4 regions of the Streptomyces sp. NPDC008238 genome follow, and region 4 is predicted to be linked to each of the others. Evidence: riboswitches for the same ligand, from Rfam matches in the RefSeq annotation. Region 4 holds a riboswitch; each other region holds the start of a gene.

Region 1 (5,771 bases), on a different contig from region 4:
CCTGATCGCCAACAAGACGAAGGGGCGAGAGCGCCCCTGACTCAACCCGGGACAACCAGACACCCCCGCCCCCCGGGCCCCTCAGGCGCGCATCCAGGTGCGCGTGCCGAAGGAGGTGCAGGAGCGGGACGCGATGCCTGCTGCGAAGGCGAGGGCTGCGTCGAAGGCGGGCGGGGTGAGGCGGATCGTGACGTGGGCGGCGAGGTGGTGGGCGAGGGCGCCGTGGAGGACGTCTCCGGCGCCGAGGGTGTCGACGACGGGGCTGACGGCGGGGACGGGGATCTGCCCGTCGGGCCGGAGGATGGGGGACGGCCCCCGGGTGACGGCGGTCCACCGCACGCCCGCGTCGTGGAGGAACGCCAGGGCCTCGGCCGGGGTGGTGGTGCCCGGGGGGTGGAAGTCGGCGGAGCAGACGGCGACGTCGACGTAGGGGAGCAGGGTGGGCGTCGCGGGACGCCAGCTGCCCGCGTCCAGGAGGGTGGGGACCCCGGCGGCGCGGGCGAGCCGGGCGGCGGGGACGGCGAGGGCGGGGTGGTGCGCGTCGACGAGGACGACGTCGGCGTCGCCGACCAGCACGGAGAGGTCCCCGGGCGGGGAGACGGACGTCCCTGAGGCCGCGTTGGTGGAGGCGACGGCGCGCTCGCCGGTGGCGGCGGTGACCAGGATCGTGGAGACCGCGGGGGGTTCGGGGGAGTCCGCGGTGAGGTTGATGACGTCGACGCCGAGGGCCGTGAGGTCGGCGTCGATCGCGCCGGCGAGGGGGTGGCCCCCGAATGCGGTGAGCAGGACGGCTTCCCCGCCGAGGTGGGCGAAGGTGGCCGCGGCTCCCGTCGCGGGGCCGCCGGCGGCGACGGTCTGGGTGCGGGCGGTGAGTTTCTCGTTCGGGGCCGGGACGTGGTCGACGAGGGTGATGACATCGAGGGTGCAGAGGCCTACGAAGAGTGCGCGCATGGGCGCATAGTGGCAGCAGGGGGCGTGCGTTTCGCGTTTTACGCGCCTCCTACGGGTGGGGGTGCACCATTTTTCCGGGAGACCCGACGCGCAGCGCGTCGATGCCACTACGCTGAGTGCTCGCAATGGTGCGCGGGGAATGCCGTGAGCAGGAGGACCGCATGGGGAACGCGCGACCAGGTGGGGCGGGTCCGGCGGACGTCGAGGTGGTGCTGGCCAGGGCGCAGAACGCCTTCGACGTCGACGACCACGTGCTGGGACGGCTGGCGACCGCGCTGATGGGCTGCACGGAGCTGGCGTCCTTCCGCCAGCGCAAGGGCCCGCCGCGCAGGCTGAGCCGCAGGACGTTGCGGCACACGTTCCTGCTGGCCGACGGCAGTACGCAGCTGCTGTGGGAGATCGAGCACAACACCGGCCCCGACGGCGACGAGCCGCTGTACGAGGTGTACTCGGACCCGGACACGCTGGCCGTCGCCCAGCACACGATCGACGCGCGCTTCGGCGAGCCCTCCCCGGAGGAGCTGGAGGCGGAGGCGGCGGACTGGCTGGCACGGCTGCCGCAGCTGGCGATGGATCTGACGCCCGGGCCCCGGCAGTACACGGAGCAGCACTCCGCCGAGCACGCGTGGCGGGTGCTGCGGCGGGCCGAGAACACGGACGTGCCCGGCGAGGACCTGCGCAGCCGGCTGGGTTCGGCGGTGGGCCACGACATCGCGTACGTCACCGGCCGGCACACCCGGATCGGCACCGGCCGGGTCGCCGGCTGGACGTTGTACGAGCACGCCTTCCTGCTGGAGACCGGCGAGGAGATCAGCCTCTGGGAGGTCGAGCACACGATGACCCCCGACGGGCGGCCGGTGTGCGAGGTCTACGCCGACGAGACGGCGGCCTGCGACTCGGCGGACGTACGGCTGGAGGCGCTGTGACCACGCGTTCACCGCGCGCCCGCCCCGTTCTGACCCTGTCCCCGGCCGCGTTCCGGATTGCGGCCGGGGGGCAGCCGGAGGAAATTGGGGCGTAGGCGTGTCGTTGGGAGGCGGGAGGTTCCCATGCCGGTCCTGGCGGAGGTCGAGTTCCCCGGTGTGACGGCCCTGCAGTACGAGGAGGCGAACCACCGCGCGGGGTTCGGGCCCGAGCATCCGCCGTCCGGGCTGCTCTCCCACGCCGCCGTGATCACCAACGAGGGGCTGCGGCTGGTGAACGTCTGGCAGTCCGCGCAGGCGCTCGAGGCCTTTATGGAGATCATGATGCCCGCCGCCAAGGAGTCCGGCTTCCCGGAGCCGACCGGACCGCCCCGGATCTCGGAGATCTACAACTTCGTCGTCCCGTAGCGGCGGCGGGGACGTCGCCTCGAAAAGGACCGGCGGCCCTGGTTGACGGGGGGAGTCACCAGGACCGCCGGAGTCGGTGCGGTCGTACGCGGCCGGCCGGCCGGTCGCACGACCGGTCGCCTCAGACCGTGAGGCCCTTGCTGCGCAGCCAGCCCATCGGGCCGATCGGGTCGCCGCCGCCGGGGCGCACCTCGAGGTGCAGGTGCGGGCCGGTGACGTTGCCCGTGGCGCCGACGCGGCCGATGGTGTCGCCGGTGCTGACCTTGCCGGAGGTGACGATCATCGAGGAGAGGTGGCAGTACCAGAGCTCGGTGCCGTCGTCGAGGGTCAGGATGATGCGGTAGCCGTACGAACCGGCCCAGCCCGCCTCGGTGATGGTGCCGCTGTGGATGGCCTTGACCGGGGTGCCGGTCGGGGCGGCGAAGTCCTGGCCGGTGTGGGTGTTGGCCCACAGCGAGCTGGACTCACCGAACCCGGCGGTCAGCGTGTACGAGGAGACCGGCTTGACGAAGCTCTTGGCGAGCTCGGCCAGGCGCTCGGCCTCCAGCTTCTTCGCTGCCTCCGCCGCGGCCTTCTTCTTGGCGGCGGCCTCGGCCCGCACCCGCTCCTGCGCGGCGGACTTGGCGGCCTTGGCCGACGCCTCCTGCTGCGCGGCGGTCCTGGCGGCCTTGTCGGCGGCGTTCCGCTGCTGCTGGGCCTGGTCGAGGATGCGGTTGCGCAGCGCCTCGCCCGCGTCGGGGCTCAGGGCCTCGGCGACGGGCTTGGCCTCGGGGGCGCTGTCGTCCTCGACGAGCGCGCCGATGCCGGGCAGCTGGGACGCGTCGGGCAGGTGCGGGAGGGAGACCGGGAGCGGGTTCTTGCCCTCGGCGGTGGCGACCCCGCCGACGCCGAGCACGGCCACGGCCGCGACGCCGAAGACCGCCGAACCGCGGCCCAGGGAGCGCTGCTTGGCGACGCGGTGGCGGCCGCGCAGGGGGCCGGCGGACTCCTCGGAGGGGTCCCACGGCTCGGCGTCCGGGCCCTCGTAGGGCGCGGCCTCGATGTCGCGGGTGTTCCCGAAGGCGTCGAAGGCCTCGATGTCCTCGTGGCGCGGCTGGGCGGGGGCGGCGGGCTCGTAGGCCTCGTGCCCGGCGGTCTCGTGCTGCGCGACGGTGGCGTCGGCAACGGCGCCTGCGTCGTGGGAGGCCGTCTCCTCGGCTGCCGCCGCGGCGAGCCAGCCGGCGGCCATGTTCCACTGCCCGGTGTCCCAGCCGTCGATCGCGTTCTTCGTCGGCGGTGCCTGCTCGGCTGCCGGGGGATTCCAGCCGGCGGCGATGTTCCACTCGGCGGTGTCCCACTCGGAGTACGCGGTCGCGGACCCCTGTTGCTGTCCGGGTATCAGGGCAGGCTCGTTCGACGCCACGCGGGCGCGCTCCTTTCCTTCCTTCTCGCCTACCGGGTTAGCTGACGGGTTCGGAGCAGGAAGGTCTCCTACGAGGACCTCGGAAGGCCCCCGATTCACCCCAGGAAGTGGTTCCCCGGTTCCCGCGGACGGGATTCGGCAAGCGCACGGCGCCGCCCTGACGGCGGCGGGACGACCGCGCTGCGTTATCGAACGTTAATAGAGGCGCCCGCCAATTCCAAGCCACTCAAGCGAGTTCATGACGGGAATCTATGGGGATGGACAGGACGGAACCGGACATTGCGCCGTGACTGCCGTGACCTACGGGAAATGTGAGTGTGCATCAGTCGTTATGCGGAAGGGAGTGCCGCGCTCACGGGCAGTGATGGTCACCCCGGACCCCGGCCGCCGAGCGCGCGCCCCAGACGGCCGTCCAGACGCTCCGCCGTGGCGTCGGTGGAGCGGTGTGCCGCGAGCATTCCGTGCACCTCACGCTGCAGGACCCGGGTGAACGTGACGTAGTGCGCGGTCGCCGGACGGGCCCTGGCGGCCTGCAGCGCGCACCACAGCAGGGTCGTGTACCCGGGGGTCGCGGCGGCGGGTGAGGGGGAGGGCTCGGAGCCGCGGCCCGCGGGGCGGTCGTAGAACCAGGCACGGGGGTCGTGAGGATCGTCACAGTTGACATCCCCGGCTCCGTATGCTGAGCGCCGCGCAGGGGCGAAACCCGCTCTGAGCAGGGCATGTTGGGCGCTGCGTCCGGTCAGGAAGCGGATCAGGTCCGCTGCGTCGCCGGGGCGGTCGCTGGTGGCCGCGACGCCCAGGCTCTGCCCGCCGAGGGCGGCGACGCCGGGGAGCCGGGCCACGCCGAAGCGGACGCCGGGGGCGAGCGCGGCGTCCAGCCGGTTGTAGGCGTACGGCCAGTTGCGCATCAGCACGCTCTGCCCCTCGGTGAACTGGGCGAGGGTGACCGACTCGTCGGCCTCCAGGGACTCCGGGTTGAGGTTGTTGGCGGCGCCCAGCCGGCCGAGCTCGTCCAGGCCCTCGCGCAGCCCGTCCTCGGTGCCGGTGTAGCGGCCGTCGCCGTCGACGAGTTCGACGCCCGCGGTCCAGAAGGTCTCCAGGGTGTTGACCGTCAGGCCCTCGTACGCGCGCAGTTGGGTGGTGTAGGCGGCGTGGCCGAGCGGGCGGACGTCGGCGAGGAGGTCGCCCATCTTGGCGTAGCCGCGCAGGTCGGCGGGGCGCCGGCCGGCCTTGGCGAGGTCGTCGGTGCGGTAGTAGAGCAGTCCGACGTCGGTGTTGAAGGGCACCGCGTACGTGCGGCCCTTCCAGCGGCCGGCGTCCGCGGCCTGGCGCAGGAAGTCCCCGTCGACGAGGGCGGGGTCGAGCGGTCGCAGCAGGCCGCTGTCGGCGAACTCGGGGATCCAGCTGATGTCGAGGTTGACCACGTCGTACGCGGCGGTGCCGGACTGGAAGGCGCCGATCAGCTCGCTGCGCTGCTCGTCGGAGGCGGAGGGGAGCTCGACGAGCCGGGCCGGCCGGTCCGGGTTGGCCCGGTTCCACTCGTCGACCAGGGCGCGGCGGACGCCGGGTCGCCCGCCGGCGGTGAGGTCGGCGTCGCTGGCGACGATCAGCGGCCGGGAGCGGTCGGGCCCCGGGGCCGGCGCGGGGCGGGGACCTCCGCAGGCGGCGGTGGCGAGGGTGGCGAGGGCGGTGGCCAGCAGGAGCACGACGCCCAGGGTGCGGCGGCGCCGGCAGCGCGCGGCTCCCCCAAGCCTCGTGACCCGTATGACCCCGGTGGACCCGGTGACCCTCACGGCCGTCATGACCCTCCCGAGGTGAGGCGGGTGATGGTCTCCGCGACCCGGTTCGGCAGGTCCTGCGTGGCGGCCAGGCACGCCCCGCCATCCTCGGTCACCGCCTTGTTGAAGCGCAGCGAGCAGCCGTAGCTCTCCAGCGAGACCACCAGCACGGGGACGTCCACGGCGGGCGGCTCCTCGCGGGCGCTGTCCTCGTCGTCGGTGATGAGGACGATCAGGGTCCCGGGGGAGTCCGCGAGGGCGCGCGACCACTGGCGCAGGGCGGCGGCCACGGGGGCGTCCCGCTCGACC
Region 2 (5,771 bases), on a different contig from region 4:
GTGGTGATGGGCAGCCGACGCAGCGAGGCCAGGTTGGAGTAGCCGGTGCCGAAGTCGTCGAGGGCGATGGCCATCCCGAGTTCGGCGAACTCCCGCAGCGGGCGCATCAGTTCCTCGTCGGCGCCGATGAAGGCGCTCTCGGTGACCTCCAGGCACAGCGCGGCCGGCTCCAGCCCGGCGTCCTTGATCACCGCGAGGGTCTCCGGGACGAGGCCGGGGTGGCCGAGCTGGGCCGGCGAGAGGTTGACGTTGATGCGCAGCGGATGGCCGTCGCTGCGCGGGAACTGCCAGTCCCGGGCCTGCCAGGCGGCCTGCTGCAGCACCCAGTGGCCGAGCGGCACGATCAGCCCGGTGCTCTCGGCGAGCGGGATGAACTGGTCGGGGCCGAGGATCCCGTGCACCGGGTGGCACCAGCGCACCAGTGCCTCCGCCCCGCGGACGCTGCCGTCCCCGAGCCGTACCAGTGGCTGGTACTCGATGAAGAACTCGCCGCGCTCCAGCGCGGTCGGCAGCCGGTTGGTCAGCCCGTGCCGGGTGATGGCGCGCGCGTCGGAGTCCGGGTCGGCCAGTTCGAAGCGGTTGCCGCCCGCGGCCTTGGCCCGGTACATCGTGATGTCGGCGCTGCGCAGCACCTCGGCGGGGCCCAGGGAGCCGGCCCGGCCCTCGACGATGCCGATGCTGCAGCGCACGGACAGGTCGCGGCCCTCCACCCGGATCGGGTCGGCGAGCGCGGCCAGGATCAGGTCGGCGAGGCCGGTGATGTCCGCGCGGCTGGCGGGGTTGACGACCAGTGCGGCGAACTCGTCGCCGCCGATGCGGGCGACGAGCTGGTCGGGTGAGGTGACGCAGGCCTCCAGGCGTTCGGCGACGGCGACCAGGAGGCGGTCGCCGACGGCGTGGCCGAGGCTGTCGTTGACGTCCTTGAAGCCGTCCAGGTCGAGGTAGCAGACGCCGACGCCCACGCCGTCGGGGCCGTTCAGCGTCTGCTCCAGGCGCTCGAAGAAGAGGTTGCGGTTGGCCAGTCCGGTGAGCGCGTCGTGGGTGGCCTCGTGCCGCAGCCGCTCGCTGAGCAGGCGCTCCTCGGTGATGTCCTCCATCAGCGCGAGCATGTACTGCGGGGTGCCGGCGGCGTCGCGCAGCAGGGAGACCGTCAGGTTGGTCCACAGGGCGGTGCCGTCGGGCCGGTAGTAGGCCTTCTCGATGCGGTAGTGGTCGCGTTCGCCGCGGTTGAGCTGGCGCTGCATCTCCCAGACCTCGGGGGCGTCGTCGGGGTGCACCCAGTCGTAGACGTTCCTGCTGCGGATGTGGTGTTCCAGGCCGCCGAACATAGTGGTGAGGGCGGCGTTGACGTCCAGGACGCGGCCGTCCATGTCGGCGATGCCGATGCCTATGGAGGCGTCCTGGAAGACCGCGCGGAAGCGGACCTCGCTCTCGTACAGCGCCTGTTCGGTGGCGGCCCGGGCGGCGAGCGCCGCGCGGGACAAGGCCTCCTGCTCCGTCCGCGTGCGTTCCTGCAGGGCGCGGGCGTATCCGGCGGCCACCCAGTGCTGCAGGCGGTTGCAGCGGGTGCGGCTCTCCTCCGGCGGGAGGGCGGGGCCGGGCGGGCAGTACAGGAGCAGGTAGGCGTCGACGACGTCCAGGATCCGCGCCAGCGCCTGGGGGTCGGTGCAGTGCGCCGCCACCAGCGCGGCGCCGACCTCCGCGGCCGGTCGGGGGTCGAAGGGCTGCGCGCGCAGGGCGGCGTTGAGACGCGCGGCGAGCGGGAGCAGGTACTCCTCGAACTCGCCGCGCGTCATGGAGGTGGCGGTGGCCAAATAGATCGCCCGGCTCCAGATGATCGCGAAGCGCCGCAGGCTGTCGGCGGGCTCCGGCTCCGGGCCGGGGGCTCTCGTCACCGTCACGCCTTGCGGCCGACGCCCGCGAACCCGCTGAAGACGACCGGGTCGAGCTCGTCGTCGTCCGTGCCGTCGGGGCGCCACAACGGCGGGGAGACCAGGCCGGGTTCGACGAGGTCGAAGCCGTCGCAGAAGCGCTCCACCTCGGCCCGCGAACGCATGATCAGCGGCGAGCTCGCGCTGCGGTAGACGTTCTCGACCCGCTCCCCCTCCTCGGGTGCGCGCGGGCCTCCCTCGACGGAGGCGTGGGTGACGACCAGCAGGCTGCCGGGGGCGAGGGCGTCGCGCAGCTCCGCCACGGCCTTGACCGGCTCGTCGGCGTCCTCGAGGAAGTGCAGGACCGCGACGAGCAGCAGCGCGACGGGGCGCTCCAGGTCGATGAGCCCGCGCACCTCGGGGCTGTCCAGGATGTCGCGGGGCGAGCGCAGGTCGGCGGCGACGATGGCGGCGGCGTCGCTGCCCTCCAGCACCGCGCGGCTGTGGGCGACGGCGACCGGGTCGTGGTCGACGTAGACGACGTGGGCGCCGGGACTGGCCGCCTGGGCGACCTCGTGGACGTTGCCGAAGGTGGGGATGCCGGAGCCGATGTCGAGGAACTGGGTGATGCCCTGGCCGACGGCGAAGCGCACCGCCCTGCGCATGAAGGCCCGGTTGGCCTGCATGATCTTCGGCAGCCCGGGGAAGGCCTCGATGGCCCGCCGTCCGGCCTCCCGGTCGACCTCGAAGTTGTGCGAGCCGCCCAGGTAGTAGTCGTAGATCCGGGACACGCTCGGCACGGAAAGATCGATGCCATGGGGGGCCCAGGCGGGACGCTCCATCAACGGCTCCAGCTCGTGGTCGGCGATCGGGACGAGTGGTCGTGGACACGACCACGTGCGTCAGAGGCTACTGACCGACCGTTCGAGAAGAACAAGAAATGGAAATATTCGATCCGTTTTCGGTCACAGACCAAAGGCATGTGCCCTGTTCCCGACAAGAGGGGAACAGGGCACACGCCTACCGCCGGATGACGGTGGATCGGTTCGATCAGACGTTGACGCCGTGGGCGCGCAGGTACGCCAGCGGGTCCATGTCGGAGCCGAAGTCGGGGGTGGTGCGGACCTCGAAGTGCAGGTGCGGACCGGTCACGTTGCCGGTGGCGCCCGACAGGCCCAGCTGCTGGCCGGCGGAGACCGACTGGCCGGCCGAGACAGACAGCGAGGAGAGGTGGGCGTACTGCGAGTACCGGCCGTCGGCGTGCTTGACGACGACCTGGTTGCCGTACGAGCCGCCCCAGCCCGCGGAGACCACGGTGCCGGAGGCGATCGACTTCACCTTGGTGCCGGTCGAGGCGATGAAGTCGACACCGGTGTGGTAGCCCTTGGACCACATGGCACCGGCCTGGTGGTAGGCCGTTCCCAGGGTGACGCGGTCGAGCGGGGTGGTGTAGCCGGAGGCGCTGGCCGCCTTGGCGGCGGCCAGCTTGGCGGCCGGGGCCGCCTTCGCGGCCTTCGGCGCGGCCTCGGTGGCGGCCTTCTCGCCCAGCGACAGGACCTGGCCCGGGTAGATCAGGTTCGGGTTGCCGCCGATGACCGACTCGTTGTCCGCGTACAGCTGCTTCCAGCCGCCCTCGACCGACTGGGCGCCGGCGATCTTGGACAGGGTGTCGCCGCCGGCGACCTTGTAGGAGCCGCCCGCGCTCTTCGGCGCGCTGGTGGAGGACTTCGGCGCCTCGGCCTTCGCGGCGGGAGCGGCCGGCTTGGCGGCGGGCTTCGCGGCGGTGCCGGAGACACTCTCCGGGGTGGCCGACGGGTCGGCCATCGCCTTGGTCAGACCGGCCTTGGGGCCGCACACGGGCCAGGCCTGCGGGCCCTGCGTCGCAAGGACCTTCTCCGCGACGGCGATCTGCTGCGCCTTGGTCGCGAGGTCAGCGCGCGGCGCGTACTTCGTGCCGCCGAAGCCGGCCCAGGTGCTCTGGGTGAACTGCAGGCCGCCGTAGAAGCCGTTACCGGTGTTGATGGACCAGTTGTTGGTGCTCTCGCAGGCCGCGACCTTGTCCCAGACGCTCACGGGAGCGGCGTGGGCACCGGTGGCACCGACGATCGGGAGCGCCACGGCCGCACCGGTGGTGCCGGCCAGCGCGCTGATTCGGGTGATACGGGTGTTCCGCGGACGACGGTGCTTTCCCTTACCGGGCATGCCGAATTCCTCTCCGACGCCTGCGAGGTAAGCTGTCGGGTTCGGGCTGGAGATGCCCGGCCGCAAAATGGCACGCCACATAAAGGCATGTCGCTGCGACTTCACCCCTAGCCGTCCCGAGACCAACGGGAACGGCAAACTACCTGGGTCCCCCGCTCCTGCCGTGCGGTCTTGTCATCCGGCGTCCGGGCGGCGGCAGGACTAGGCGTTCCGCCCGGAAGAATCTCGCAGGCATTTGTCCTGCGAGATCTGGAAGCTAAACGACGGAATCGTTCCGGAGCAAGGAGCGGAATCACGCCCCCCGGCGGACCGCAAGTCGATCATTCGCATCTGTGACTTTACGTGAGAAGTGTCCGCTCTGCGTAGGCGAAAATTTGGCCGACGGTAATCGGCCGATATCACCCGGTGAAATTCAGCGGGAAATGTGGACGATGCGTCGCCCGCGGTTTCCGTTGCGTGACCGGCACGTGACAACCATCACGTACCGATTGCCTACGCATGCACTGTGGGCGCATATGTCCGGTTAGACACCTCAATGCCGGATAAGGCGGGACCTGTTGTGGTTCAACCCGCCCCCGGCCGCACCGCCCTGACTGCCCGCCCGAACGGGCACCCCCGGTCCAACCGCCGGGGGCGGCCGGCGATTCCCGGATGCGCGGTTCACACGCCGCCGTTGGTGTGGTGTGCGCCACAACCGCCCCCGCGGCGGGGCGAGAACGGCGGGCGGACGGCGGGCCGCGTCCGAAGAACGGACGTGACAGCGCCGATTCGCCGACGGTAGCCTCCCAATCCCGCACATTTTCTTACATCGCCAGGGAGCCCTCGCGTGCCCTACCTCGCCGCCGACGACCGCTACGCCTCGATGGAATACCGCAGGACCGGGCGCAGCGGGGTCCTGCTGCCCGTCGTGTCCCTGGGCCTGTGGCACAACTTCGGCGACACCTCGCCGCTGGAGAACCAGCGCGCGGTGCTGCGCCGCGCCGTCGACCGCGGCGTGGTCCACATCGACCTCGCCAACAACTACGGCCCGCCCGCCGGCTCGGCCGAGGCCAACTTCGGCACGCTCTTCGCCCAGGACTTCCGGCCTTACCGCGACGAGCTCTTCATCGCCACCAAGGCCGGGTACGACATGTGGCCGGGCCCCTACGGCGAATGGGGCAGCCGCAAGTACCTGCTGTCCTCGCTCGACCAGTCCCTGGGCCGCATGGGCCTGGACCACGTGGACGTCTTCTACTCGCACCGCTTCGACCCGGACACGCCCCTGGAGGAGACCATGGGCGCCCTGGACTCCGCGGTCCGCCAGGGCAAGGCCCTCTACGCCGGCATCTCCAACTACCCCGCGGAGGCGCACCGCCGCGCCACCGAGATCCTGCGCGGGCTGGGCACCCCGCTGCTGATCCACCAGGCGGCCTACAGCATCCTCCAGCGCGACCCGGAGGACGGTGTCCTCGACGCCGTCGGCGACACCGGCACCGCCCTCATCGCGTACTCGCCGCTCGCCCAGGGCCAGCTCACCGACCGCTACCTGGACGGTGTGCCGGCGGACTCCCGGATGGCGCTCGGCCACTTCCTCAAGCGCGACGCCCTGACCGAGCGGAAGCTCGGCCTCCTGCACGCCCTCAACAAGCTCGCCGGGGAGCGCGGCCAGACGCTGGCCCAGCTCGCGCTGACCTGGGTGCTGCGCGACCCGCGGGTCGT
Region 3 (5,771 bases), on a different contig from region 4:
CGAGGAGAGCAAGGTCTTCGTATCGGTCCGCGACCGCGGTCCCGGTTTCGACCTCGACGACGTACCGTCGGACAGGATGGGCGTCCGGGAGTCGATCATCGGCCGGATGCGGCGCAACGGCGGCGAGGCGCGGCTGCGCCCGGCACCGGGTGGGGGCACGGAAGTGGAGCTGGAGATGGACAGGGCCCAGGGACCAGGGAGGTCGTCATGAGCACGGAACGACGCGTGAGGGTCGTCCTCGTCGACGACCACCGGATGTTCCGCACGGGGGTGCAGGCCGAGATCGGCGAGACCGAGCGGACCGGTGTCGACGTGGTCGGCGAGGCCGCCGACGTGGACCAGGCGGTCTCGGTCATCACCGCGACGCGGCCCGGCGTCGTGCTGCTCGACGTCCATCTGCCCGGCGGCGGCGGGGTCGAGGTGCTCAAGCGCTGCGCCGGGCTCATGGGCGACGCGGAACAGCCCGTGCGCTTCCTGGCGTTGTCGGTCTCCGACGCCGCCGAGGACGTCATCGGGGTGATCCGCGGCGGCGCCCGCGGCTACGTCACCAAGACCATCACCGGCCCCGACCTGGTGAGTTCCATCTTCCGGGTCGACGACGGGGACGCCGTCTTCTCGCCCCGGCTGGCCGGCTTCGTCCTGGACGCCTTCGCCTCCACCGACGCCCCGCCGGTCGACGAGGACCTGGACCGGCTGACCCAGCGCGAGCGCGAGGTGCTGCGGCTGATCGCGCGCGGCTACGCGTACAAGGAAGTCGCCAAGCAGCTCTACATCTCGGTGAAGACCGTCGAGTCGCACGTCTCGGCGGTGCTGCGCAAGCTGCAGCTGAGCAACCGGCACGAACTCACCCGCTGGGCGACCGCCCGCCGCCTGGTCTGAGCCCTCGCGGCAAGGGCGTCACGCCGGACGCGTGGCGCCCGCGAAGGGCATCTGGTCGACCGGGGCGAGTTTGACGACGTCACCGGTGCGCGGCGCGTGGATCATCATGCCGTTGCCCACGTAGAGGCCGACGTGGCTGATCCCCGAGTAGAAGAACACCAGGTCGCCCGGCTCCAGTTGGGAGCGGGAGATCCGGGTGCCCGCGTTGATCTGGGTGTACGTCGTGCGCGGCAGCGAGACCCCGCCCGCCCGCCACGCCGCCTGCGTGAAGCCCGAGCAGTCGTACGCCGACGGTCCGGTGGCGCCCCAGACGTAGGGCAGCCCGAGGGCGCCGTACGCGAAGGAGACGGCGCGCGCGGCCCGCGCGTTGGGGGCGGCGGCAGGCGTCAGACCGGTGCGGGAGCCGGTGGCGGCACGGCCGGCACGGGCCGGGTCGGCGGAACCGTGGCCGCCGGAGGAGAGCACCTCGGCGCGCCGGCCGGCGGTCAGCCGGCCCAGCAACTGCCGCGCGGAGGCCAGACGCTGCTCCACGGTGCGCTTGTGGCGGGCGAGTTCGGCGCGGGTGCCGCGCAGCTCCTCCAGCTCGGCGCCCGCTTCGGCGCGCAACTGCTCGATGTCCCGCCGCTGGGCCGACAGGGCGCGCAGCGCGGCGTTCTGGCGGCTGCTCATCCGGTCCAGCATCCCGGCGCGCTCCAGGTAGTCGCCGGGGGAGGAGGCGAGGGCCAGCTGGACGGCGGGGTCGATGCCGCCGCTGCGGTACTGGGCGGTGGCGAGGGAGCCGAGGCCGTCGCGGGTGCTGTTGAGGCGCTCGGTCCTGCGGGCGAGCTCGTCCTGGAGGCGCTCGATCCGCCCGGTGGCCGTGTCCGCCTTCTCCTTGGCGCCGTTGTACCGCTCGGTGGCCTGCTCGGCCTCCTCGTACAGCCGGTCCACCCTGGCCCTGGCCTCGTCCGTGGTCAGCCGGGGCTCCGCGTGCCCGGCCTCGCCGAACACCGTCACGGAGGCGGCGCCCGCCAGGGCGAGGCCGACGGCGGTGCGCGCTGCCGTGCCTGCGGGACCGCGGTCCCTGGGCCTTCTGTGCGACGCCACGCGCCGTCACTCCTTCCGGGCTGTCCGTACCTCCCCCCGGCGGTCCGGCGGCGGGCGGACGGGGACCGTCCACCGCCGGACCTTCGGCGGGGGCGGCCGTGCCGGGGACGGGGTCCGCGCGGCAGTGGGGATCGGCCACCTGGGGCAGGACGCTAAACCTGGACGCCGCGAGGGGGCTCCGGAGTGTGCGGGACTGGTCCGATTCGGCCGCGGACTGCCCGCGGATGATCGCTGTTCGACGGGTGACCTGGTCACTTCCGGTCCGTCCCTGACCGATGTGACGGAGGAGCGGGACCTCGGTGCCGGGCGCTGGTATGGGCCTGGCTAGGGTCCTGAGCCATGGACGTACTCATCAACCTGATCGTCGGCCTGCACATCATCGGCATCGCCGCCCTCCTGGGCGGCTTCCTCACCCAGATGAAGGCCATGGGCCGCGGCGAGGCCCGTTTCGTGCCGGGCATGCTGCACGGCGCGCTGACCATGCTGGTCACGGGCGTGCTGCTGGTCGGCCTCAACCAGGCCGACGACCAGCCGGTGAACAACATCAAGATCGGCGTGAAGCTCGCGGTCCTGGTGGTGGTCCTCGGCCTGGTCTACGTCAAGCGGGACGAGGAGAAGGTGCCGGCGGCGGCCTTCGGCACCGTGGGTGCGCTGACCACCGCCAACATCTTCATCGCGGTGCTGTGGACCTGAGCCCGGCCGGCGGCGGCCGGGCGGGGGCCCGGGCTCGGCCGCGGGTTCAGGCTCGGACTCAGGCCATCCGGGCGTAGCCGTAGATCGGCATCTCCGTGATCGGGGCGATCTTCACCACGCTCCCGGTGTGGGGGGCGTGGATCATGTTGCCGCCGCCGATGTACAGGCCGACGTGCGTGATGTCGGAGTAGAAGAAGACCAGGTCGCCGGGTTGCAGCTGGTCCGCGCTCACCCGGGTCCCGAAGTCGACCTGGTCGTAGGTCACGCGGGGGATCGAGACGCCCGCGGCGCCCCAGGCGGCCTGGGTCAGGCCCGAGCAGTCGTAGGAGTTCGGGCCGGTGGCGCCGTACACGTACGGCTTGCCCAGCTGGGCCCGCGCGAACTCGATCGCCTTGGCCGCCTTGGCGGCGTAGGTGCCGGACGGGGCGGTGGAGCCGGTGGATCCCGTGGACGAGCCCGACTCCTTGGCGGCCGCCTCCTGCGCGGCCTTCTCCTTGGCGGCGATCTCCGCGGCCTTCGCGGCGGCCTCCTCCCGGCGCTTCTTCTCCAGCGCCGCCAGCCGCGCCTTCTCCTGCGCGGTGAGGCTGTTGAGCAACTTCTGCGCCGCGGCGAGCTTCTGTTTGACCGAGGTCTTCTCCGCGTTCAGCCGCTGCTGGGCCTCGGTCAGCTTCTGCAGGCTCTCGACGGCCTCGGAGCGCTTGGCCGTCGTCTCGGCCTGCTCGGAGCGGAAGGTCTCCAGCGCGTGCTCCTGGCGGTCGGACAGGCGGTCCATCAGGTGCGCCTGGTCCAGGAACTGCTGCGGGTCGGAGGTGAGGAGGAAGGTCGTCGTCCCGTCCAGGCCGCCGCCGCGGTACTGCGCCGCGGCGTACTCGCCGATGGTGCGGCGGGCGGCGTTGAGCGTCTCGGTCCTGCGGGCCACCTGGTCCAGCAGCGCGTCGGCGCGCGTGCGCTGTCGCTCGGTCTGCTCCTTGGCGCCGTTGTAGCGCTCGGTGGCGGCCTCGGCCTGGTGGTAGAGCTTGTCGACCTGGGCCTTGACCTCGGTGATGGAGGGCTTGTCGGGTGAGGCGGGCGCCGCGCTCGCGCTCTCGCCGAAGAGGGTGACGGTCGCCAGTGCGGCGGTCGTGAGTCCCACCGCGGCCCGGGGGCCGGGGACGGTCAGCGCGCGCGGGCGCGGCTTGCGGTGCGTCGCCAAGTCAGGCGGCTCCTTCCGTGGACCGCCTACCGGGTTAGCTGTCGGGTTCGGGCTTCGGAAGGCCGCCCTACGGTGCGTACGGGCGCGCTGCGCTCGTACGGACCGATTCACCCCAAGGTCGTGGGTCCCCGGCTCCGGCGGTCGCCGGACTCAGCGGAGGCGGCCCGTGACGGCACGGTCGCCGCCGCGTGGAGCGGACCGCCTGATCCGGCACGGTAGTCAACTGCGGGGGTCCGTGGGAACCCTGGTGTTCGAATTGTCCGCAATCATTTCGTGACCTTCGTCATTCGGGGCCGCGAAAGGCTGTGACGCGTTCGCCCGGGACGGGCACCGGGCGACTTCCGGACGCCCCGGAGGGGGCGGGCTCGGGCAAGCGGCACAACGCTGTCCGTCCCACGGCCTAGACTCGGGAGGCGATGAGCAGCCTCTTTGACGACAGCTTCCTGGCCGGCCTCGAACCGAGGGAGGAGGAGCCCCCGCCGCCTCCCGAGGAGGAGCCCGGCACGGTCCCCGACGACCTCTTCGAGGGGCGCTTCGACGCGCCCGTCGACCGGGACGCGTACTACCGGGACGGCGCCCACCGCCCCGTCGTCGACCCGGCCGCGCTGCTCGACGGGCTCAACGAGCAGCAGCGCGCCGCCGTCGAGCACACCGGCTCCCCGCTGCTCATCGTCGCGGGCGCCGGCTCCGGCAAGACCCGGGTGCTCACCCACCGCATCGCGTACCTGCTGGGCGCCCGCAAGGTCCACCCCGGCCAGATCCTGGCGATCACCTTCACCAACAAGGCCGCCGGCGAGATGAAGGAGCGCGTCGAGCAGCTGGTCGGCCCGCGCGCCAACGTGATGTGGGTCTCCACCTTCCACAGCGCGTGCGTCCGCATCCTGCGCCGGGAGTCAAAGAGGCTCGGCTTCACCTCCAGCTTCTCGATCTACGACGCGGCCGACTCCAAGCGCCTGATGGCCCTGGTCTGCCGCGACCTGGACCTGGACCCCAAGCAGTTCCCGCCGAAGTCGTTCAGCGCCAAGGTCTCCAACCTCAAGAACGAGCTCATCGACGAGGAGACCTTCGCCGACCAGGCCGAGAACCCCTTCGAGAAGAAGCTCGCCGAGGCCTACGCGATGTACCAGTCGCGGCTGCGCGAGGCCAACGCGCTCGACTTCGACGACATCATCATGACCACGGTCAACCTGCTCCAGGCATTCCCGGACGTCGCCGAGCACTACCGGCGCCGCTTCCGGCACGTGCTGGTCGACGAGTACCAGGACACCAACCACGCCCAGTACACCCTGGTGCGCGAACTGGTGGGCACGGCGAGCGGAGACGCGCAGGAGGACGGCGAAGGGCCGGCCGAGCTGTGCGTGGTCGGCGACGCCGACCAGAGCATCTACGCCTTCCGCGGCGCCACGATCCGCAACATCCTCCAGTTCGAGGAGGACTACCCGCAGGCCCGCACCATCCTGCTGGAGCAGAACTACCGCTCCACCCAGAACATCCTGACCGCCGCCAACGCCGTCATCGAGCGCAACGCCTCCCGCCGTCCGAAGAACCTGTGGACGGAGGCCGGGCAGGGCCCGGTCATCACCGGCTACGTCGCCGACCAGGAGCACGACGAGGCGCAGTTCATCGCCGACGAGATCGACCGGCTCACCGACGCCGGAGACGCCCGCCCCGGCGAGGTCGCGGTCTTCTACCGGACCAACGCGCAGTCCCGTGTCTTCGAAGAGGTCTTCATCCGCGTCGGCCTGCCCTACAAGGTCGTCGGCGGGGTCCGCTTCTACGAGCGCAAGGAGGTCCGGGACGTCCTGGCCTACCTGCGCGTGCTCGCCAACCCCGAGGACACCGTCCCGCTGCGCCGCATCCTGAACGTGCCCAAGCGCGGCATCGGGGAACGCGCCGAGGCGATGGTCGACGCCCTCGCCTC
Region 4 (5,771 bases):
GACCTGGACGCCGCCTCCCTGGAGGACGCGCGCGCCTTCTTCCGGACGTACTACGCGCCGAACAACGCCGTCCTCTCGGTCGTCGGCGACATCGACCCGGAGCAGACGCTGGCCTGGATCGAGAAGTACTTCGGCACCATCCCGTCCCACGACGGCAAGCCGGCGCCCCGGGACGGTTCACTCCCGGGGGTGATGGGCGGGCAGCTCCGCGAGGTCGTCGAGGAGGACGTCCCCTCGCGCGCGCTGATGGCGGCCTACCGGCTGCCGCACGACGGCACCCGCGAGGCCGACGCCGCGGACCTGGCGCTGACCGTCCTCGGCGGCGGTGAGTCCTCGCGGCTGCACAACCGCCTGGTACGCCGGGACCGCAGCGCCGTCGCGGCCGGGTTCGGGCTGCTGAGGCTGGCCGGGGCGCCGTCGCTCGGCTGGCTCGACGTGAAGACGTCCAGCGGCGTCGAGGTGCCCGCCGTCGAGGCGGCCGTCGACGAGGAACTGGCCCGCTTCGCCGAAGAGGGCCCGACCCCCGAGGAGATGGAGCGGGCCCAGGCCCAGCTCGAGCGCGAGTGGCTGGACCGGCTCGCCACCGTCGGCGGCCGTGCCGACGAACTGTGCCGCTACGCCGTGCTGTTCGGCGACCCGCAGCTGGCCCTGACGGCCGTCAGGCGCATCCTGGACATCACGGCCGACGAGGTGCGCGCCGTCGCCGCGGCCACCCTGCGGCCCGACAACCGCGCCGCGCTGGTCTACGAGCCCACCGGCTCCGCGGCCGCCGCGGGCGAGGACTCCGACGAGGACGAGGAGGGCGCGGACCAGTGACCGACGTCCACACCACCATGACGTTCCACCCGCAGCCCCGGCCGGGGCAGCCCAAGCCCTGGGACTTCCCGGCCCCCGAGCGCTCCACGCTGCCGAGCGGGCTGACGGTGCTGCGCAGCCGGCGGCCCGGCCAGAAGGTCGTCGCCGTGGAGGTGCTGCTCGCGGCGCCGCTCGACGCCGAGCCCGAGGGCCTCGACGGCGTCGCCACGATCATGGCGCGGGCGCTGTCGGAGGGCACCGACAAGCACAGCGCGGAGGAGTTCGCCGCCGAGCTGGAGCGGTGCGGGGCCACCCTCGACGCCCACGCCGACCACGCCGGGGTCCGGGTCTCCCTGGAGGTCCCCGTCTCCCGGCTCGACAAGGCCCTCGGCCTGCTCGCCGACGCACTGCGCGCCCCGGCGTTCCCGGACGGCGAGGTCGAGCGGCTGGTGAACAACCGCCTCGACGAGATCCCGCACGAGCTGGCCAACCCGGCCCGGCGCGCCGCCATGGCGCTGTCCAAGGAGCTCTTCGCCGCCGAGCTGCGCTGCTCCCGGCCGCGCCAGGGCACCGAGGAGACGGTCGCGCGCATCGACGCGGAGGCCGTCCGCGCCTTCTACGACACGCACGTGCGCCCGTCCACCTCCACGGTCGTCGTGGTCGGCGACCTCGCGGGCATCGATCTGGACGCGCTGCTGGCGGGCACGCTGGGGGAGTGGAGCGGCAAGCCCGGCGAGCGCCGCCCGCTGCCGGCGATCACCGCGGACGACACCGGACGCGTCGTGATCGTCGACCGGCCCGGGTCGGTGCAGACCCAGGTGCTCATCGGACGTGCAGGGGCGGACCGCCACGATCCCGTCTGGGCCGCCCAGGTGCTCGGTACGTACTGCCTCGGCGGCACGCTGACCTCGCGCCTGGACCGCGTCCTGCGCGAGGAGAAGGGCTACACCTACGGCGTGCGGGCCTTCGGGCAGGTGCTGCTCTCCACTCCCGAGGGCACCGGGGCCTCCCTGCTGGGCATCAGCGGATCCGTGGCGACCGACGTCACCGCGCCCGCGCTGGCCGACACCTGGCAGGTGCTGCGCACCCTGGCGGCGGAGGGGCTCACCGACGAGGAGCGCGACGCCGCCGTGCAGAACCTGGTCGGTGTCGCCCCACTGCGCTACGAGACCGCCTCGGCGGTGGCCGGCACGTTCGCCGACCAGGTCGAGCAGTCCCTGCCGGACGACTTCCAGGCGCGGCTCTACGAGCGCCTGGCCGTCACCGGCACGGTCGAGGCGACGGCGGCGGCCGTCAACGCGTTCCCCCTCGACCGGCTCGTGGTCGTCCTCGTCGGCGACGCCTCCGTCATCGCGGACCCGATCCGCGAGCTGGGCATCGGCCCGGTCGAGGTCGTCACGGGCGGCTGACCGGCACCACCCCCACCGCGGCCCCGGGCGCCCTCGCGGCGCCCGGGGCCGCGGTGCGCGAACGGCCGGGGACGGCCGCGCCGGTGGTCCGTGACGCCGGTCACCCGGTCCGCACCGCGTCCCCACCCCTCCTCGCCGCCGCCGCGCAGGGGCCTTCCGCGGGCGCGCGGACCGCCGCGGAGCTGCGGCGTCGCGGTATTGCGGACGGTTGCGACCGGTTGGCGGCCGGTGTGGCATCCCGCACATATTGCCGGATTTTTTTGGAACGGGAAGCAACGCCTGGTTAACGTCCTCGGGTTGCCCGGCGGAAGCAGCCGCCTCCCGCGGCACCGGAGCAACGATCGCCGAGTCCCCGTCGGGCGTGAGCCTGGGGAGCCGGGGACCCACATGAGAAGTCCCTGGGGTGAATCGGGCGGCGTGCCGTCGCCCGTAGGAGACCTTCCTGCTCCGAACCCGTCAGCTAACCCGGTAGGCGAGAAGGAAGGAAAGGATCTCCGCCTGCCCATGGCGTCGTTCTCGATACGCTCCACCCTGGCCGGCGCCGCCGCGCTGACCACCGTCACCACCGGCGCGTTCGTCGTGCCCGCCGCGGCCGCCGACGCCGGCACCGGGGGGTCAGCCTTCGCCCGCTGCGCGGCCGTCGCCGACGACCTCGCCACGCACCTCGCCGACCAGGCCTCGGCCCAGCACCGGGCCGCCGTCGTCGCCCAGAAGCGCCATGACGCCAAGGTCGCCAAGGCCAGGCGCGCCGCCCGTGAGCGTGCCGCCGAGGAGGCCGCCGCCAAGGCGGCCAAGGCCAAGGCGGCGCGGAGCGGCACCGCGCACGCGTCGCGGAGCGCAGCGGCCGGCCGGGGCACGCTCGGCGGCTGGACGCTGCCGGTCGCCGGTTCCATCGGCACGCCGTACCACGCGACCAGCAGCCTGTGGTCCTCCGGCTACCACACCGGCGTCGACTTCGTGGCCTCCGTCGGCACCCCGGTGCACGCCGCCGGTGCGGGCACCGTCGTCGAGGCCGGCTGGGGCGGCTCGTACGGCAACAACATCGTGATCCGCCACGCGGACGGCATGTACACCCAGTACGGCCACCTGTCCTCGCTGGACGTGTCCGTGGGGCAGACCGTCTCCGCGGGCCAGCGGATCGGCCTGTCGGGCGCCACCGGCAACGTGACCGGGCCGCACCTGCACTTCGAGGCCCGTACGGCCCCGTCCTACGGCTCCGACGTGGACCCGCTGGCGTACCTGCGCTCCAAGGGCGTCCGCGTCTGAGCGACCATCCGACCATTCCCCTCCCCCCACCCGAAGGCCCCGGTCCCCCCGCCGGGGCCTTCGGCATGCCGGCGTTTCCCGGCCGCGGGTGTGTCCGAAAACGCTCCATGAATTCAGGACGCCCGTCGGAATCGACGCCGCGCTGGAATAGAGTCGCGGCAGAAACGCCGGCTCCTCCGTTGCGCGCGGATCAAAAGGACGGCCGTCGGCGCGCACCGGAAGGAATCTGCGATGTGGGGTCGGACGTGAACGGGAGCGGCGCTGCGGGCCGCCGGATTTCCGCCGCAGCCGTGTGCGCGGCGATCCGTGACGACATCGTCAGCGGGTTCTTCGCGCCGGGCAGCCGGCTGACCGAGGAGCAGTTGGCCAAGCGCTACGGGGTGTCCCGGGTCCCGGTGCGCGAGGCGCTGCGCACCCTGGAGTCCGAGGGCTTCGTGCGCACCCGCCGGCACGCCGGGGCGTCCGTCGCCGAGCCCACCGACCAGGAGGCCGCCGACCTGCTGGACATCCGTGCCCTGCTGGAGCCGCTGGGCGCCGCCCGGGCGGCGCAGCGGCGCACCGAGGCCCATGTGAAGGTGCTGCGCGGACTCGTCCGGCTGGGCCAGGAGCGTTCACTGCGGCGCCAGTCGTCGGACCTGCCCGCCCTGGACGGCTGGTTCCACGAGACGCTGGCCCAGGCGTCCGGCAGCCCGACCCTGGTGGCGCTGCTGACCCAGCTGCGGCACAAGATCGCCTGGGTCTACGCGGTGGACACCCCGGACCGCGCCGTGGAGTCCTGGGCGGAGCACGGGGCGGTCGTCGACGCGGTGGCGCGCGGTGACGCGGAGCGGGCCCGGCGGCTGACGGCGGACCATGTGGAGCGGGCGACGGCGGCACACCGGTTGCGCCGTCCGCAGAGCACGGGGCGCGGCGCCGCGGCGCGGTGAGGAATCCGAAACACGCCGTACACATGTCGAGCGGCCGGGTTTAACAGAAGTGCCGTATACAAAGCGGGGAATGGTGGGCGGAGGTATTTCCGCGTTCCCCGCGCGGTGCGCCGCCGGGAATTCCCCCGGAATGACGGAGGGGCGGGTCCCGAACGAAATCCGGCCGGATTTCGTTCGGGACCCGCCCCTTTTGCCGTACCGCGCTGCCGCGCGTGTGTCAGACGGTCTCGGGGAGCTCGTCCAGCCCCTCGGAGACGAGCTTGGCGAGGCTGTCCAGAGCGGCGTCCGCGCCCTCGGCGTCGGAGGCGAGCACGACCTCCTCGCCGCCGGCCACACCCAGGCTCAGCACGGCGAGCATCGAGGCGGCGTTGACGGGGGCGCCGTCCGCCTTGGCGATGGTGACGGGCACACCCACGGCGGTGGCGGCGCGGACGAAGATCGAAGCGGGACGTGCGTGCAGGCCCTCGGCCCAGCCGATGGTGACGCGGCGCTCAGCCATGGTGTTGCCCTTCGGGATCGTTCCTAAGGAGGTCTAGACCAGTCTGCCATGCCTCGGACACCGGTCCGTCCCCCACATCGTCGCACCGGTTCCGCGGCGGGCGGCGGCCCGTACGCTGGGGCCATGACGACGCCGTCCGACGCAGAGCGCGACTACCCGGTCCACTGGGAGGCGGACGTGGTCCTGCGCGACGGCGGGATCGCCCACGTCCGGCCCATCGCGCCGGACGACGCGGGACGGCTGGTGAGCTTCTACGAGAAGGTCTCCGACGAGTCCAAGTACTACCGCTTCTTCGCGCCCTACCCCCGGCTCTCCGACCGGGACGTGCACCGCTTCACCCACCACGACTACCGCGACCGCGTCGGCCTGGCGGCCCTGGTCGGGGGCGAGTTCATCGCGACCGTCCGCTACGACCGCACCGACGACCGCGAGGCCGAGGTCGCCTTCCTGGTCCAGGACGCGCACCAGGGCCGCGGCGTGGCCTCCGCCCTGATGGAGCACGTCGCCGCGGTGGCGCAGGAGCGCGGCATCCGCCGCTTCATCGCCGAGGTGCTGCCCGCCAACCGCAAGATGATCAAGGTTTTCACCGACGCGGGCTACACCCAGCAGCGCAGCTTCACCGACGGCGTCGTCCGGCTCGAGTTCGACCTGGAGCCCACCGAGCGGTCCCTCGCCGTCATGCGTGCCCGCGAGCAGCGCGCCGAGGCCCGCTCCGTCCAGCGGCTGCTCGCCCCCGCCTCGGTCGCCGTCATCGGCACCGGACGCCGCCCGGGCGGCGTCGGCCGCGGCATCCTCCGGAACATCCTCGCGGGCGGCTACACCGGGCGCGTCCACGCCGTGAACCGCTCCTTCCCCGAGGACCGGCACACCCTCGAA

What was found. A riboswitch is a leader RNA that binds a small molecule or an ion and turns the genes downstream of it on or off. The one in region 4 is predicted to bind cyclic di-AMP.
Region 1: linked by a shared signal. The riboswitch ahead of ACFZAU_RS11515 (M23 family metallopeptidase) and the one ahead of ACFZAU_RS17575 (M23 family metallopeptidase) in region 4 are both predicted to bind cyclic di-AMP.
Region 2: linked by a shared signal. The riboswitch ahead of ACFZAU_RS00775 (transglycosylase family protein) and the one ahead of ACFZAU_RS17575 (M23 family metallopeptidase) in region 4 are both predicted to bind cyclic di-AMP.
Region 3: linked by a shared signal. The riboswitch ahead of ACFZAU_RS07515 (C40 family peptidase) and the one ahead of ACFZAU_RS17575 (M23 family metallopeptidase) in region 4 are both predicted to bind cyclic di-AMP.

What each region holds. Positions count from the first base shown of each region.
Region 1 is NZ_JBIBGK010000003.1:578,368-584,138, reverse strand. Features, by position in the region: gene ACFZAU_RS11535 (hypothetical protein) at 1-40, shown strand, start outside; gene ACFZAU_RS11530 (PfkB family carbohydrate kinase) at 82-951, opposite strand; gene ACFZAU_RS11525 (DUF6227 family protein) at 1,113-1,877, shown strand; gene ACFZAU_RS11520 (hypothetical protein) at 2,001-2,282, shown strand; gene ACFZAU_RS11515 (M23 family metallopeptidase) at 2,404-3,510, opposite strand; cyclic di-AMP (ydaO/yuaA leader) riboswitch at 3,696-3,835, opposite strand; gene ACFZAU_RS11510 (extracellular solute-binding protein) at 4,053-5,486, opposite strand; gene ACFZAU_RS11505 (caspase, EACC1-associated type) at 5,483-5,771, opposite strand, start outside.
Region 2 is NZ_JBIBGK010000001.1:165,743-171,513, reverse strand. Features, by position in the region: gene ACFZAU_RS00785 (putative bifunctional diguanylate cyclase/phosphodiesterase) at 1-1,901, opposite strand, end outside; gene ACFZAU_RS00780 (SAM-dependent methyltransferase) at 1,898-2,713, opposite strand; gene ACFZAU_RS00775 (transglycosylase family protein) at 2,922-4,073, opposite strand; cyclic di-AMP (ydaO/yuaA leader) riboswitch at 4,076-4,267, opposite strand; gene ACFZAU_RS00770 (aldo/keto reductase) at 4,900-5,771, shown strand, end outside.
Region 3 is NZ_JBIBGK010000002.1:575,442-581,212, reverse strand. Features, by position in the region: gene ACFZAU_RS07535 (PspC domain-containing protein) at 1-211, shown strand, start outside; gene ACFZAU_RS07530 (LuxR C-terminal-related transcriptional regulator) at 208-879, shown strand; gene ACFZAU_RS07525 (C40 family peptidase) at 898-1,965, opposite strand; gene ACFZAU_RS07520 (hypothetical protein) at 2,305-2,658, shown strand; gene ACFZAU_RS07515 (C40 family peptidase) at 2,717-3,850, opposite strand; cyclic di-AMP (ydaO/yuaA leader) riboswitch at 3,859-4,016, opposite strand; gene pcrA (DNA helicase PcrA) at 4,267-5,771, shown strand, end outside.
Region 4 is NZ_JBIBGK010000007.1:66,928-72,698, forward strand. Features, by position in the region: gene ACFZAU_RS17565 (M16 family metallopeptidase) at 1-816, shown strand, start outside; gene ACFZAU_RS17570 (M16 family metallopeptidase) at 834-2,204, shown strand; cyclic di-AMP (ydaO/yuaA leader) riboswitch at 2,537-2,693, shown strand; gene ACFZAU_RS17575 (M23 family metallopeptidase) at 2,709-3,470, shown strand; gene ACFZAU_RS17580 (GntR family transcriptional regulator) at 3,704-4,396, shown strand; gene ACFZAU_RS17585 (HPr family phosphocarrier protein) at 4,614-4,895, opposite strand; gene ACFZAU_RS17590 (bifunctional acetate--CoA ligase family protein/GNAT family N-acetyltransferase) at 5,019-5,771, shown strand, end outside.